Regions from separate parts of the Staphylococcus felis genome, predicted to be linked through region 1. Evidence: a T-box and tRNA genes for the amino acid it is inferred to sense, from the RefSeq annotation. Region 1 holds a T-box; the other holds one or more tRNA genes.
What was found. A T-box is a leader RNA that pairs with one kind of tRNA and senses whether it is charged. The one in region 1 lies ahead of serS (serine--tRNA ligase), so its partner is inferred to be a tRNA-Ser.
Positions count from the first base shown of each region.

Region 1 (6,644 bases):
GGCTTCGCATAGCGCTAGACCATATCGATGAGATTATCACGATTATCCGGGAATCTGAAACGGATAAGGTCGCAATGGATAGTTTGCAATCACGTTTCACATTATCAGAGCGCCAAGCACAAGCTATTTTAGATATGCGTTTAAGACGTTTAACTGGTTTAGAGCGTGACAAAATCGAAAAAGAATACAATGAATTACTTGCATATATTTCTGAATTAGAGGCTATTTTAGCGGACGAAGAGAAGTTACTTAATCTTGTACGTGAAGAATTAACTGAAATTAAAGAGAAATATGGTGACGAACGCCGAACAGAAATTCAACTTGGCGGCATTGATCATCTTGAAGATGAAGACTTGATACCTGAAGAACAAATTGTGATTACATTAAGTCACAATAATTATATTAAACGACTGCCTGTATCAACATATCGTGCTCAAAACCGTGGTGGTCGCGGGATACAAGGTATGAATACACTTGAAGATGATTTTGTAAGCCAGCTTGTGACAACAAGTACACACCACCATGTGCTGTTCTTTACAAATAAAGGGCGTGTCTACAAACTTAAAGGATATGAGGTGCCGGAACTCTCCCGTCAGTCTAAAGGGATTCCAGTAGTCAATGTTATTGAACTCGATCAAGATGAAACAATCAGTACGATGATTGCTGTAAAAGATTTAGACTCAGAAGAAGATTTCTTAGTTTTTGCAACGAAAAAAGGACTTATTAAGCGCTCTGCAATTCGTAATTTTAACCGTATTAACAAAAATGGTAAAATCGCTATCAAATTCCGTGAAGATGATGAATTGGTTGCGGTGCGGTTAACGGATGGTGAAAAGCATATTCTTATTGGTACAGCGCAAGCGTCATTAATTCGCTTCAAAGAAACAGATGTACGTGCAATGAGTCGTCTTGCTGCTGGTGTAAAAGGGATTCGATTACGTGAGAATGATGAAGTCATCGGACTTGATGTTGCAGATGATAACAATACAGATGAAATTTTAGTCGTTACTGAGAAAGGTTACGGTAAACGTACGCCAATTGAAGACTATCGATTATCAAATCGAGGTGGAATGGGTGTTAAAACGGCTAAACTGACTGAGCGTAATGGTGACTTAGTATGTATTACAACAGTTGAAGGCGATGAAGATTTAATGATTGTCACAGATCATGGTGTGATTATTCGAATGGAAATTCAAGATATATCAGAAACAGGACGTACAACGCAAGGTGTAAGATTAATGCGTTTAGATGAGGATCAACATGTTTCGACAGTAGCCAAGGTCAAAAAAGAACCGGAAGCAATTGAAACAGAAGATGATAAGGCCTCTCAACAATTAGGACCAACATCAGATGAACGCGTAATTGACGATGAAACACCTGGCGATACTATTCACACTGAAGCAGAAGACGATACAGTATCACGTGAAACATTGAGACAAGATTTTATGGATCGTGTAAATGAAGATATTGAAAATGAAAATCGTGACACAGAATAAGTCAGTTGATATTAAAAGCGTTTAATATATGTCAGTAATCAAAAAACTTCGAGATTTTCGTACGAATTCACGAAAAAATCTCGAAGTTTTTTCTCTAATGACATGCATTTATGATGAGAGTCCTGAGGCTGTCTCCAAGGAAGCGCTAAGACGCATTTTTATTCAAAAGCATCTCAGCGCTATTTATTTTGGGAGTTATGTCCCAGTCTGTTTATCATTAACTTTCTAATTTTTTCATTGCATAGGGTATCTCATCAATAATCTTAGATGGGGGTACGACATACATATCTTTAGAAAGTTTTTCACCAATATAGCTGTGTGTATAGGTAGCACTTGTCACAGCATCTACAGGATCATCAAATTGACCGACAAAGCTTGTAATCATACCAGCAAGTGTGTCTCCCATACCTCCAGTAGCCATCGCGGGACTACCAATTTCTAGCTTGTATTCATTATCTTTAAAGAAAATTTCCGTCCCATGTTTTTTCAATACGACAGTCGCGTTAAGACGATCAACTGCTTCGCGATTGTTTTCATATGTTTGTTCTTCAATAGGTATACCACTTAAACGTTCCCACTCTTTAGGATGTGGCGTATAAATGACATGACAGGCTGGATTTTGCGGTTTCAATTTACTAACAATTGAAATGGCATCTCCATCAACAATTAATGTATGATGAGGTTGTATATTTTGAAGTAAAAATGTCATTGCATTATTACCTTTAAAATCTAACCCTAAACCAGGTCCAATGAGAATACAGTCAGAAATCTCAATCATTTTAGTGAGTTTTTTCGTATCATTAATATCAATGACCATTGCCTCAGGACAACGAGAATGCAATGCCACGTGATTTGTTGGGTGAGTTGCTACAGTGAGTAACCCACTTCCACTATATACACACGCGCGTGCAGCTAGCATAATAGCCCCGCCGAGATTAGCATTGCCACCGATTAGTAAAATACGTCCATAATCACCTTTATTTGTTTCTTGCTTTCGTTTTGGAATATTTACAGTTGATAAAGTTTCCATAGATGTCCCCTCCTATCTGTCTTTCAATTATTACAACAAGATATATTATACCTGCATTTCATTTTCGTCAATAGCGAACATTTTTAATTTTAATTGGATAAATTAGTAAAGTGCTAATGCGTTACGGATATTGTAATAGCTATTGTGTATGACTATGAAGCCCCTTATACTGAACTATAAGCGTCAGTAGTAGCTAGATTGGGCAAAGGCATTTAGAGGATTGTTAATCGTCTAAATTAGCATTTGTCCCACTAGTACGACTTTATGTTTTATGTGATATAAACAAAGGGAGGAAGGGCGTATGTCTTTAATTTTAACAGGGGAACAACTTAAAATTTCAGAAATTCGTGAATTTTTAAGTCGAAAGAATAAGGTTGATATTTCAAAAGAGGCTTTACAGCGAGTCAAACAAAGTCGAGCAACTGTCGAGCGTATTATTGCGAATAAGGAAACAGTTTATGGTATTACGACTGGATTTGGTTTATTTAGCGATGTTCGTATCGATCCGAATCAATATAATCAATTGCAAATGAATTTGATTCGTTCACATGCTTGCGGTGTAGGAGCTCCTTTTTCTGAGAATGTGGCACTTGTCATGATGGTTTTACGATTAAATACATTATTAAAAGGGCATTCAGGTGTTACGACAGATTTAGTGGAACAATTACTTTTTTTTATCAATGAGCGTATTATTCCAGTGATACCTCAACAAGGCTCACTTGGAGCATCGGGAGATTTGGCACCTCTTTCACATCTTGCATTAGCGTTAATTGGCGAAGGACAAGTGACGTATCGTGGAGAGCAGTTAGACAGCTCGGATGTCTTAAGAAGTCTGAAACGAAAGCCTTTACAACTACAAGCTAAAGAAGGATTAGCATTAATTAATGGAACCCAAGCGATGACAGCACAAGGTGTGATTACGTACATTGAGACTGAGAGTATTGGCTATCAAGCAGAATGGATTGCTGCACTGACACATCAAGCACTTAATGGAATTACGGATGCATATCATGAAGCGGTTCATCGGGTGCGTAATTTTGAGGAGCAAACAGAAGTAGCAAGACGTATGTCAGACTGGCTAGAAGGATCAAAGCTAACGACACGTCAAGGGGAAGTACGTGTGCAAGACCCTTATACGTTACGTTGCATTCCTCAAATTCATGGTGCAAGTTTTCAAGTGTTCAATTATGTCCGAGAGAAGATAGAGTTTGAGATGAATGCGGCAAATGATAATCCACTTATCTTTGATGAAGGTGACGAAACGCTTGTCATTTCAGGTGGAAACTTTCACGGTCAACCTGTTGCTTTTGCACTAGATTTCCTAAAGATTGGAACGAGTGAGCTTGGGAATGTTTCTGAGCGACGATTGGAGCGTTTGGTCAACCCACAACTCAATGGGGACTTGCCTGCATTTTTAAGTCCAGAACCAGGCTTACAAAGTGGTGCGATGATTATGCAATATGCTGCAGCAAGCTTAGTATCTGAGAACAAAACACTTGCCCATCCAGCTAGTGTGGACTCCATTCCATCCTCAGCTAACCAAGAAGATCATGTCTCAATGGGGACGATTGCGTCGAGACATGGGTATCAAATACTTGAAAATGTTAGACGCGTCTTAGCTATTGAAGCTATTATTGCATTACAGGCAGTGGAACTTAAAGGAATTGAAAAGCTCTCACCTGCCACACGTGAAAAGTACGATGAACTACGTCAAATTGTGCCTTCGATTACAGAAGATCGTCAATTCCATCAAGATATTGAAAATGTGTCAAAACATTTACAAAAATTATCTTATTACAATTAAGCTTGCGAAACAAAAATTTCTTTGTTATATTTGACTTAAATTCAGATAATTAATTGTTTGTGGACTAAGTAATATAGTGACCCATACAGAGAGTTTGTGGTTGGTGTGAACAAACAGATATAACTATATGAAATCTACCCACTAATGTAAACAATTCGGGTCAAACCGTTAAATTTGTGAGAGTGCAGGCTTTTGTCTGTTAAAATAGGGTGGCAACACGTTGAACCACGTCCCTTGTATGAGGGATGTGGTTTTTTATTTGTCCAACTCTAAAATAAATAATGATATTAAGTGAAAGGATGTTAAATATATGTTAGATATTAAATTATTCAGAAACGAGACGGAAAAGGTTAAAGAAAAGATTGCTTTACGCGGAGATAACCCAGCAGTTGTAGATGAAGTACTTGAACTTGACGCAAAACGTCGAGAGCTCATTCAACAAACAGAAGAATTAAAATCTGAACGTAATAAAGCGTCACAAGCCATTGCTGAGAAGAAGCGTAATAAAGAAAATGCAGACGAAGCGATTGAAGCACAACGTAATGTCGGCGAAAAAATTAAAGAAATAGATAATGTATTAAGAGAAACAGATCAAGCGCTAACGGATAAATTATCACGTATTCCAAATTTAATTCATGATGATGTACCACAAGGTAAAGATGACAACGATAACGTTGAGCTCAAAAAATGGGGAACACCACGTGCATTTGATTTCGAAGCGAAAGCACACTGGGACATTGTTGAAGATTTAAAAATGGCGAACTTTGACCGTGCAGCACGTGTATCAGGCGCACGTTTTGTCTTCTTAACAGATGAAGGTGCAAAATTAGAGCGTGCATTGATGAATTATATGATTACTAAACATACAACACAGCACGGCTACACTGAAATGATGGTACCACAACTTGTCAATCGTCATGCAATGTATGGAACAGGTCAATTACCAAAATTTGAAGAAGATTTATTCAAAGTTGAAAAAGAAGGACTTTACACGATCCCAACAGCAGAAGTCCCATTAACAAACTATTACCGTGATGAAATTATTCAACCAGGTGTCTTACCAGAAAAATTCACAGGACAATCTGCATGTTTCAGAAGTGAAGCAGGTTCTGCAGGGCGAGATACACGTGGCTTAATTCGTTTACACCAATTTGATAAAGTCGAAATGGTGCGTATCGAAAAACCTGAAGATTCATGGAATGCATTAGAAGAAATGACTGGAAATGCTGAAGCAATATTAGAAGAGTTAGGTTTACCATATCGTCGCGTTATTTTATGTACTGGTGATATTGGATTTGGTGCTAGCAAAACTTATGATTTAGAAGTATGGTTGCCAAGTTACAATGACTATAAAGAAATCAGCTCTTGTTCAAACTGTGTTGACTTCCAAGCGCGTCGTGCAAACATCCGTTTCAAACGTGATAAAGATGCTAAACCTGAATTTGTGCACACGTTAAATGGATCTGGTTTAGCAGTAGGTCGTACATTTGCTGCTATCGTTGAAAACTATCAAAATGAAGACGGCTCTATTACAATACCTGAAGCACTTGTCCCATTTATGGGTGGTCAAACTGTAATCGAACCCAAATAATGCGTTTAAATCGCGATAGTTCAATTAAATGAATATCAGAAAGACATTCGTTTATACAGACTGAGGCTGGGACATCAATCCCAAAATAATAGCGTAGAGATGATTCATGATCGAACCATCTCTACGCATTTCTTTTATCAATCATTCGTATTGTTTGGCTCGCATTTCCTAGGGGATGGGTAGAGCCGCGGTCTCGACGCTCATCCTATTCCCTCAGGCGTCTCGCCAACAATACGACGTGATATACATGTAATTTTACATTGAAATACTTTAAAAAAAGACCTTTTCGTATCATTGAATGAATCATCTCATTATAAGAAAACTTTGAGATATTTATGTCCTAGCCTGAGTTTTAAGATACATAAGGTTTCATAAGCACTGTTTTTAAGACATTTAACACGTATCGCTCTTTTTGGAGTTAAGCATTTCCAATAAATAATATTATAGTAAGGTTACTCATGGCTTCCATGTTGACCAATTACCTTACCCAACAACGAATCTCTCCAAAAATTAGGGAAGGTTAGTCTCTATTGTGTCTTGTTTTAGACTGAAAATGGGGATTAATGTAAATAAAATTTAAATAAAGCTTTAATTATAAAACCATTGAGATGACACTATTTTTAGTAGGTGGTTATAGTGACTTCTCTGTGCGGGCAGTCTAACTTGAATATAGGAAGGTAGGGAGGTATGATGGAAAGTTCAGTTAATTCTGATATTCATTTA
Region 1 is NZ_CP027770.1:613,138-619,781, forward strand. It holds gene gyrA (DNA gyrase subunit A) at 1-1,496, shown strand, start outside; gene C7J90_RS03025 (NAD(P)H-hydrate dehydratase) at 1,714-2,526, opposite strand; gene hutH (histidine ammonia-lyase) at 2,828-4,330, shown strand; T-box leader at 4,377-4,568, shown strand; gene serS (serine--tRNA ligase) at 4,641-5,921, shown strand.

Region 2 (6,644 bases), 850 kb from region 1:
CACTAGAGTCGCACGTGCAGCAGGTCTAGAATTGAGTGAATCAATGTAATATTGTGCTTCTTCAAATGTATGAAGTTCAACACCTTTATACTTTTCAAACCACTCACAAAGCGTTTGATATACGGTTTTTATTGTTTCATCATGATACCAATCTGTTTCAAAAGCATTGCACTCACCAAACCATTCATTGTTAAATTCATCAATCAAGCCAATAAATAGTGTCTGACGCGACTCTAATTCAATTTTACGAGTTATCATTGGATGTTTAAATTTAGCAGAAAATTGATAAAAACGTAACTCCTTTAATATCATAGCTCATCACCTGATAAAATTTTACGTTTTAATTTACCTGTACTTGTATAAGGGAGCGCTTTGACAAATTTTATCTTAGTCGGCAGTTTATATTTTGCTAAAAATCGGGATAGATAGCCCTCAATATTAAAGTCAGTTTGATTGGCAACTAAATACAACATTGGTCTTTGTCCCCATGTTTCATCATTGATACCTACACACATCGCATCAATAACTTGTGGATGCATTTTGGCTACATTTTCAACCTCATTGGGATATATATTTTCACCACCACTAATAATTAAATCTTTTCGACGATCGTAAATTTTAACATAACCCCATTCATTGATACTTGCGATATCACCCGTATGAAAATAACCCTCTTGATCAAAAACAGATGAATTGGCATCATTTGGATATATATAACCATTCATAATATTTTTGCCTTTAACACACAATTCTCCATGTCCTTTATCATTAACGTTGATTATTTTTAACGATATGTTTTCAGTGGCTTTACCCACAGTATCATGATGTGCCTTTAACATTTCTGGTGTTGCTGTTAAAAACTGAGAGCAGGTTTCAGTCATTCCAAATGAATTGTATATCGGTAGATGATAACTCAAGCCTAACTGAATAAATTCACTACTCAACTTAGCACCACCTAATAGAATTTTTTCAAGATGATACGGTTGATGTAAACCACTTTCAATGAGTTTTTTCAAAGTAATAGGAACCAATGAAACATGACTTATTTTTTGAGTTTGGATCACATCTAAAACTAATGTCGAGTCAAATTTAGGCATGAGATAAATGGTAAAACCAGCTAGAAGACTTCTTAATACAATACTTAAACCTGAGATATGATATAAAGGCAACACGAGTAACCACTTTGTACGGTCGTTAAATCCTAAACTATTTTGACATTCTCTCGCACTTGCTCGATGATTTTCAAATGTTTGAGGAACTGCTTTTTGAATACCTGTCGTCCCAGATGTAAACATAATCGAGGCAACTTGTTGCTCTGAGTGCATCATTTCTATCGGCGCTAGTTCATTTGATTGCAAGCAGTCATAATGAATAACATCAAAAGTATCACTAATTTTTAAATTTTGAGTTGTCACAATCGTATTTACTTGAATTGATTTCATTTGCGTCATTATTTCATTTTGAGTCAATCGATTATTAATAAGTGCAATTTCAATATTATAGAGCCATGCTGCATGAATTAAAATAAGTGACTCAACTGAATTATCAATATATAGACCAAGACGCTTTTGCTTTAATGCTTTTAATGCCGTACCTTTTTGTTGTGCCAATTTCATTAATGCTTTAAAGGTTAAGGATTGCTGCTCTGATTCAATCGCAATCTGATTCGGATTGAGTCGCGCTTTTGTTACGAGCCAGTGTTCCATGTTAGTCCTCCTAAATAGTATCATTACTACTATTATAGTCATTATTTAATATTCTTGCATTTTTTAAATTTACTTCATCAAAATACATAAAAAGAAGATACCTTGGATGTCGTTTATCAATAATCCAAAATACCTTCTTCCTACATTGTCATTTCAAATGAACTTTAAAGCATCTTTACCAATTGTATAGACACTCTTGACACTCTTATTTGATCCATCTGATAAATCCATTACTTTCTCTCTTTCTGCTCTGTCACTGTACCTTTAATTTTTTTATCTTCTGTTTCAAAAACTTTACCTGTAATTATATGCTTAATAGCACAACTTACTACTAGTTTCCTTATATTTAATAGCATAAGGACAAAATCAACTTCTCGTTTTACTTTATTCAGCCCTCGAAACAACATATTCAATTGAACCCCAAAATAGCCCTCATAAATCCAAAAACTGGTTCTACATCAATTTTTCTTTGTTTGTAGATTTTTTGGGTTTCTGGTTTAGAAGACTTTTAATTCATTTAAGCTTTAAAATACGCCCAATTATAATTTTTTATTTGTTTTTGAATTAAATTTCATACACTGAATTCAAAGTGACCAACCAGAACAGTCATCACACTTATATAATATAAAAAGCGTATTAAACAGCAATATCACATTACTTAATGCGTTATCACCTCACCCAACCGACGTTGACAAAGAACCGAATAAATTTATCGTTGATTTCATAATATGGACAGTTTTGTATATTGAAGATGTCACCTTTAAATTTTTTGGTTTTATCTTTAAGGAAAATGCCATATTTTCTTGTTTGATTTCAGATTTAAACTGATCACTAACTAAAGTTAAGATGAAAGGGGTTGTATTATTTTTGAACTTTGTGGTAATAGTAATAAAAAGGTAACAGAGCTACTATCCCAAAGGCAAAGAATAATAGAGCAACTAATAAATTCTTTTCTGTTAGATAAATACCAATAGCTATAAAGAGCGTTGAAATCATTAGACTGGCTGAAAAGTACGTTGCAATTTTATTTATTAACTTTTTTGGCACTCTTTCTGATTCTATTGAGGCAATAACTTTAATATTCTTAGAACTTAACACATAAATTGCCATTATAGCTGACATAATTAGTAATAAAATCGGAATAATTACACTCAACATCTAACACCTCACATTCTTTGAGCTATTAAATCGATATATTATTCTAAATTAATAGTAGTGTAGCATAAACAGACTCTATAATAAATCGGACTAGTGGAATGAAAGAATTCATTTTACTAGTCCGATTTTCTTTAGAAATGTAAAAGAGCGCAATAATCTCTATTATTAAAAGTGACCAAACCATTAATAAAGGAGAGATTATGCGCCTGCACATCATCTTACATCAAACACACTAAATTTTAAAGATAAAATATTCATTTTGAGGAGAGGATTGATAAAAAGCGTTTAAAGGAAGGTACTGAACCCTTATTATTTTTTTACTTTTTTGAGGAGAAATATAAATGAGTGTTAGAAAATACGGAGGTAAATGGGGTTATCACTTTGGTTGTGAGGGAGCGAGATATAGAAAACAAGGTTTCAAAACAAAAAGAGAAGCTGTTGAAGCAGAGACAAAAGCTAAAAACAAAATTATGAAAGGCATTGTTATTAATAACAAATCGTCATTTCTCGATTACTATAACCAATGAATTGAAGTTAATAAAAAAGATGTCATTACAGACAAAGCTTATGCCACTTTTGTAAACTCGATTAATCAGTTTAAAAGATTTTTGCAATCAGAAAATATATCAGATGTAACAATGGATAATCTATCCACTACATTGTATAGAAAGTTTATCAAGTAGTATGGATCTAACCACACTACCGAAATGAAGTGTACCCCTAAAGTTGAGTTTTAAGGTTCAACTTTAGGGGTGTTTATTTTGAATAAAAACCATGAACTAGATTTTAAATTAAAACTTATCAATGAATACAAGGAAGAAAAACTTGCTTCTGAAAATCAAATTTATTTCTTTTTAGGTTTTCCTACTAAAAATAAGGCTACTAAGACAACTAATATAGCTATTAGTATAGAAAAAATAATTTTGCCTAATAAGTCACTCGGCATAGACCAAAAAAAGCTAACAGTAGAGAAAACTAATATAGCTATTAATCCTAATTTTAATGCATAAATTACTCTATCCATAAAATCATCCTTACTGGTATCCCCATTTTTGAGCCACAAGAACATATTGTCCTGTTGCATCTTGTTGTGCTTTAAAATTAATATAAATACCTTTATCAGTATTTATATTAGAACTAGCGATAGAGCCTAAGAAAGCACCAACTCCACCACCTAAAACACCACCTATTAGCCCCCCTATAACTGTTGATGCAGCAGAACCTAAAGCGGCTATCGTTTTAGTATAAGCTGATGATAAATATAAAGTAGATGTATTATCACTCGTTTCAACATATTGAGTTTTGCCTGCTCTTAGTTGATCCTCTGCTTTATATTTTTTTATTTCTTGTTTGGTAAAAATATCGCTTATATTATAGCCATGTTTTTTAAGTTCATCAAACAAATCTTGATTGCTAAAATACTTAACCTTACTAACTGTTGAATTAGTACTAGCATTTACTATCGAACCTGCTGAAACAGTAATTGGAAGAAAAAGTAAAATACTTAAAAGTAATAAAATTGTAGATTTCTTTAAACAAATATTAATATTAAAACTACTCTTTAATATAAACATTCCTTTAATATATATCCCTATTAGTTATTATACCACATTTAAATAACTTTATTATCTTTGAACCCGAAATTCATATTTAGTGGCGTTTAAATTGCCTAATTAAATTCCTACATATTATGTTTATCACAAAAAAGAGCAGTCGTAATGACCGCCATTAATAATGTAGTGAGTATGTTACTTTACTTAATAACGCTCCATAACTTGCCTACTTTACCATCTTAAGTTCTAATAGGTAAATAATAACGTTTACCTTTGTACGTATATCCAATCCAAACACGATTATCTTATAACATCAACTCATCATAACCGATATAACCACCCTTTTTAAATGTATATCCAACTGGACAATTTCTAAAAGGGTCGTCTAAATGAGCGATAATATCGGAATTTGCAGTAAACCTAAATTTTTTTATATAAAGTTCCGTATTGATTACGTTTCCATTCTCCAGTTTTTGATGTTTTAGATTTCGCTTTAGGTTTAGATGGTGTTTTCCTGATTTAATTTGGTTTAAGTCATGTTGAACTTTATTTTCAAACTCTGCTCAATTCACATTAACACACATTTTGTGTGGACAATCCTTAGTTAGCAATATAGAAGAATATCTTTACAATAAAGATACCACCATCTGTACTTATGATTTGATCAATCGCTTTTGTTCTACTCTCACCTACTCGACGAACATAAAAAAGAGCAAGGTCAACGTGTCAGAGAAATATTTTCTTGACACATATTTGACACTTACTCTTTAAAAAGCCCATCAAATCAATGATTATACACTATATTTTACGGAGAGTGAGGGATTCGAACCCTCGAGACGCTTGTGGCGTCTACACACTTTCCAGGCGTGCTCCTTCGGCCAACTCGGACAACCCTCCACTATAAAATAAAAAATCAGAAGCGATATTTCACTTCTGATTATATGACTCCTACGGGACTCGAACCCGTGTTACCGCCGTGAAAGGGCGGTGTCTTAACCGCTTGACCAAGGAGCCGTGGCTCCACAGGTAGGACTCGAACCTACGACCGATCGGTTAACAGCCGATAGCTCTACCACTGAGCTACTGTGGATTAATAAAATAATGGAGCGGGTGATGGGAATCGAACCCACAACATCAGCTTGGAAGGCTGAGGTTTTGCCATTAAACTACACCCGCAAATGATATCGATATGGGCGGTTGATGGGAATCGAACCCACGAATGTCGGAACCACAATCCGATGCGTTAACCACTTCGCCACAACCGCCGTGATAAAGAAGTGGTTCAGGACGGAATCGAACCGCCGACACAAGGATTTTCAGTCCTTTGCTCTACCGACTGAGCTACTGAACCATAAAATAATGGCGGTCCCGACGGGAATCGAACCCGCGATCTCCTGCGTGACAGGCAGGCGTGTTAAACCGCTCCACTACGGGACCTACTAAAATTGCGGGAGGCGGATTTGAACCACCGACCTCCGGGTTATGAGCCCGACGAGCTACCGAACTGCTCTATCCCGCGCTAATATTATTTTCGAATCACTTACTTAACTAGTATATCAAATTGTAAATATAATGTCAACGCTTTTTTAAATTTATTTTAAGATTAATAAATTTTGTTAAATGATAAAGCGCCTCTTGTCTTTTCATTCATGATAAGAAAAAGCTTATCAATCAATGTTCTTTCCTTTACAAATTCTTACATTTTTAAAGGGATTTTTAAGACTTTTTTAGTATATAGCCTTATTATTAAAACGTCAACGCATTTCGAATAAAAATTAAGTGTAATTTAATTCCTTTAAAGTAATAAATTAAAATAAGTGAGTTACTGATGTCATCTAATCTGAGTGGAATGGAAATATCTACTTTCAAAAAGTTCCCCCTATTACTCAAGATCTATAAAATACAAAAAGGCTCTCAAGGTGTATGGAGGATTAATCAACCTTGAGAGCAATTTGTGGAATCTTAAACATGATTAGGAGAATACAAATACATTATGTAGATAGAAATCATCTATCTATCTAATATTATATTTAGGTTAGCCTAAAAAATCAACCGAAAACATATCTATATATGAATTTACATCTTGAAAAGGTATTGAAATTATGTCGTTAAAGCATTTTTGACGAAAGCATTTTTCTTATTATCTGATCTTCAATCAAAATTAATAATTACTTTTTTCTTTAAAAATAAAAAGGAATCAAATCCATCTTCTTTACAAAAATGACCG
Region 2 is NZ_CP027770.1:2,240,258-2,246,901, forward strand. It holds gene menC (o-succinylbenzoate synthase) at 1-312, opposite strand, end outside; gene menE (o-succinylbenzoate--CoA ligase) at 309-1,706, opposite strand; partial or broken gene C7J90_RS12200 (transposase) at 1,937-2,504, opposite strand; gene C7J90_RS10480 (hypothetical protein) at 2,568-2,864, opposite strand; gene C7J90_RS12205 (Arm DNA-binding domain-containing protein) at 3,206-3,391, shown strand; gene C7J90_RS10490 (hypothetical protein) at 3,626-3,874, shown strand; gene C7J90_RS10495 (hypothetical protein) at 3,899-4,438, opposite strand; partial or broken gene C7J90_RS12275 (SH3 domain-containing protein) at 4,657-4,941, opposite strand; tRNA gene C7J90_RS10510 (tRNA-Ser) at 5,226-5,314, opposite strand; tRNA gene C7J90_RS10515 (tRNA-Glu) at 5,360-5,431, opposite strand; tRNA gene C7J90_RS10520 (tRNA-Asn) at 5,433-5,507, opposite strand; tRNA gene C7J90_RS10525 (tRNA-Gly) at 5,520-5,593, opposite strand; tRNA gene C7J90_RS10530 (tRNA-His) at 5,610-5,682, opposite strand; tRNA gene C7J90_RS10535 (tRNA-Phe) at 5,696-5,768, opposite strand; tRNA gene C7J90_RS10540 (tRNA-Asp) at 5,778-5,854, opposite strand; tRNA gene C7J90_RS10545 (tRNA-Met) at 5,863-5,936, opposite strand; gene C7J90_RS10550 (RBBP9/YdeN family alpha/beta hydrolase) at 6,569-6,644, opposite strand, start outside.
Region 2: it encodes a tRNA-Ser, which carries the amino acid that the T-box ahead of serS (serine--tRNA ligase) is inferred to sense. The anticodon was not compared.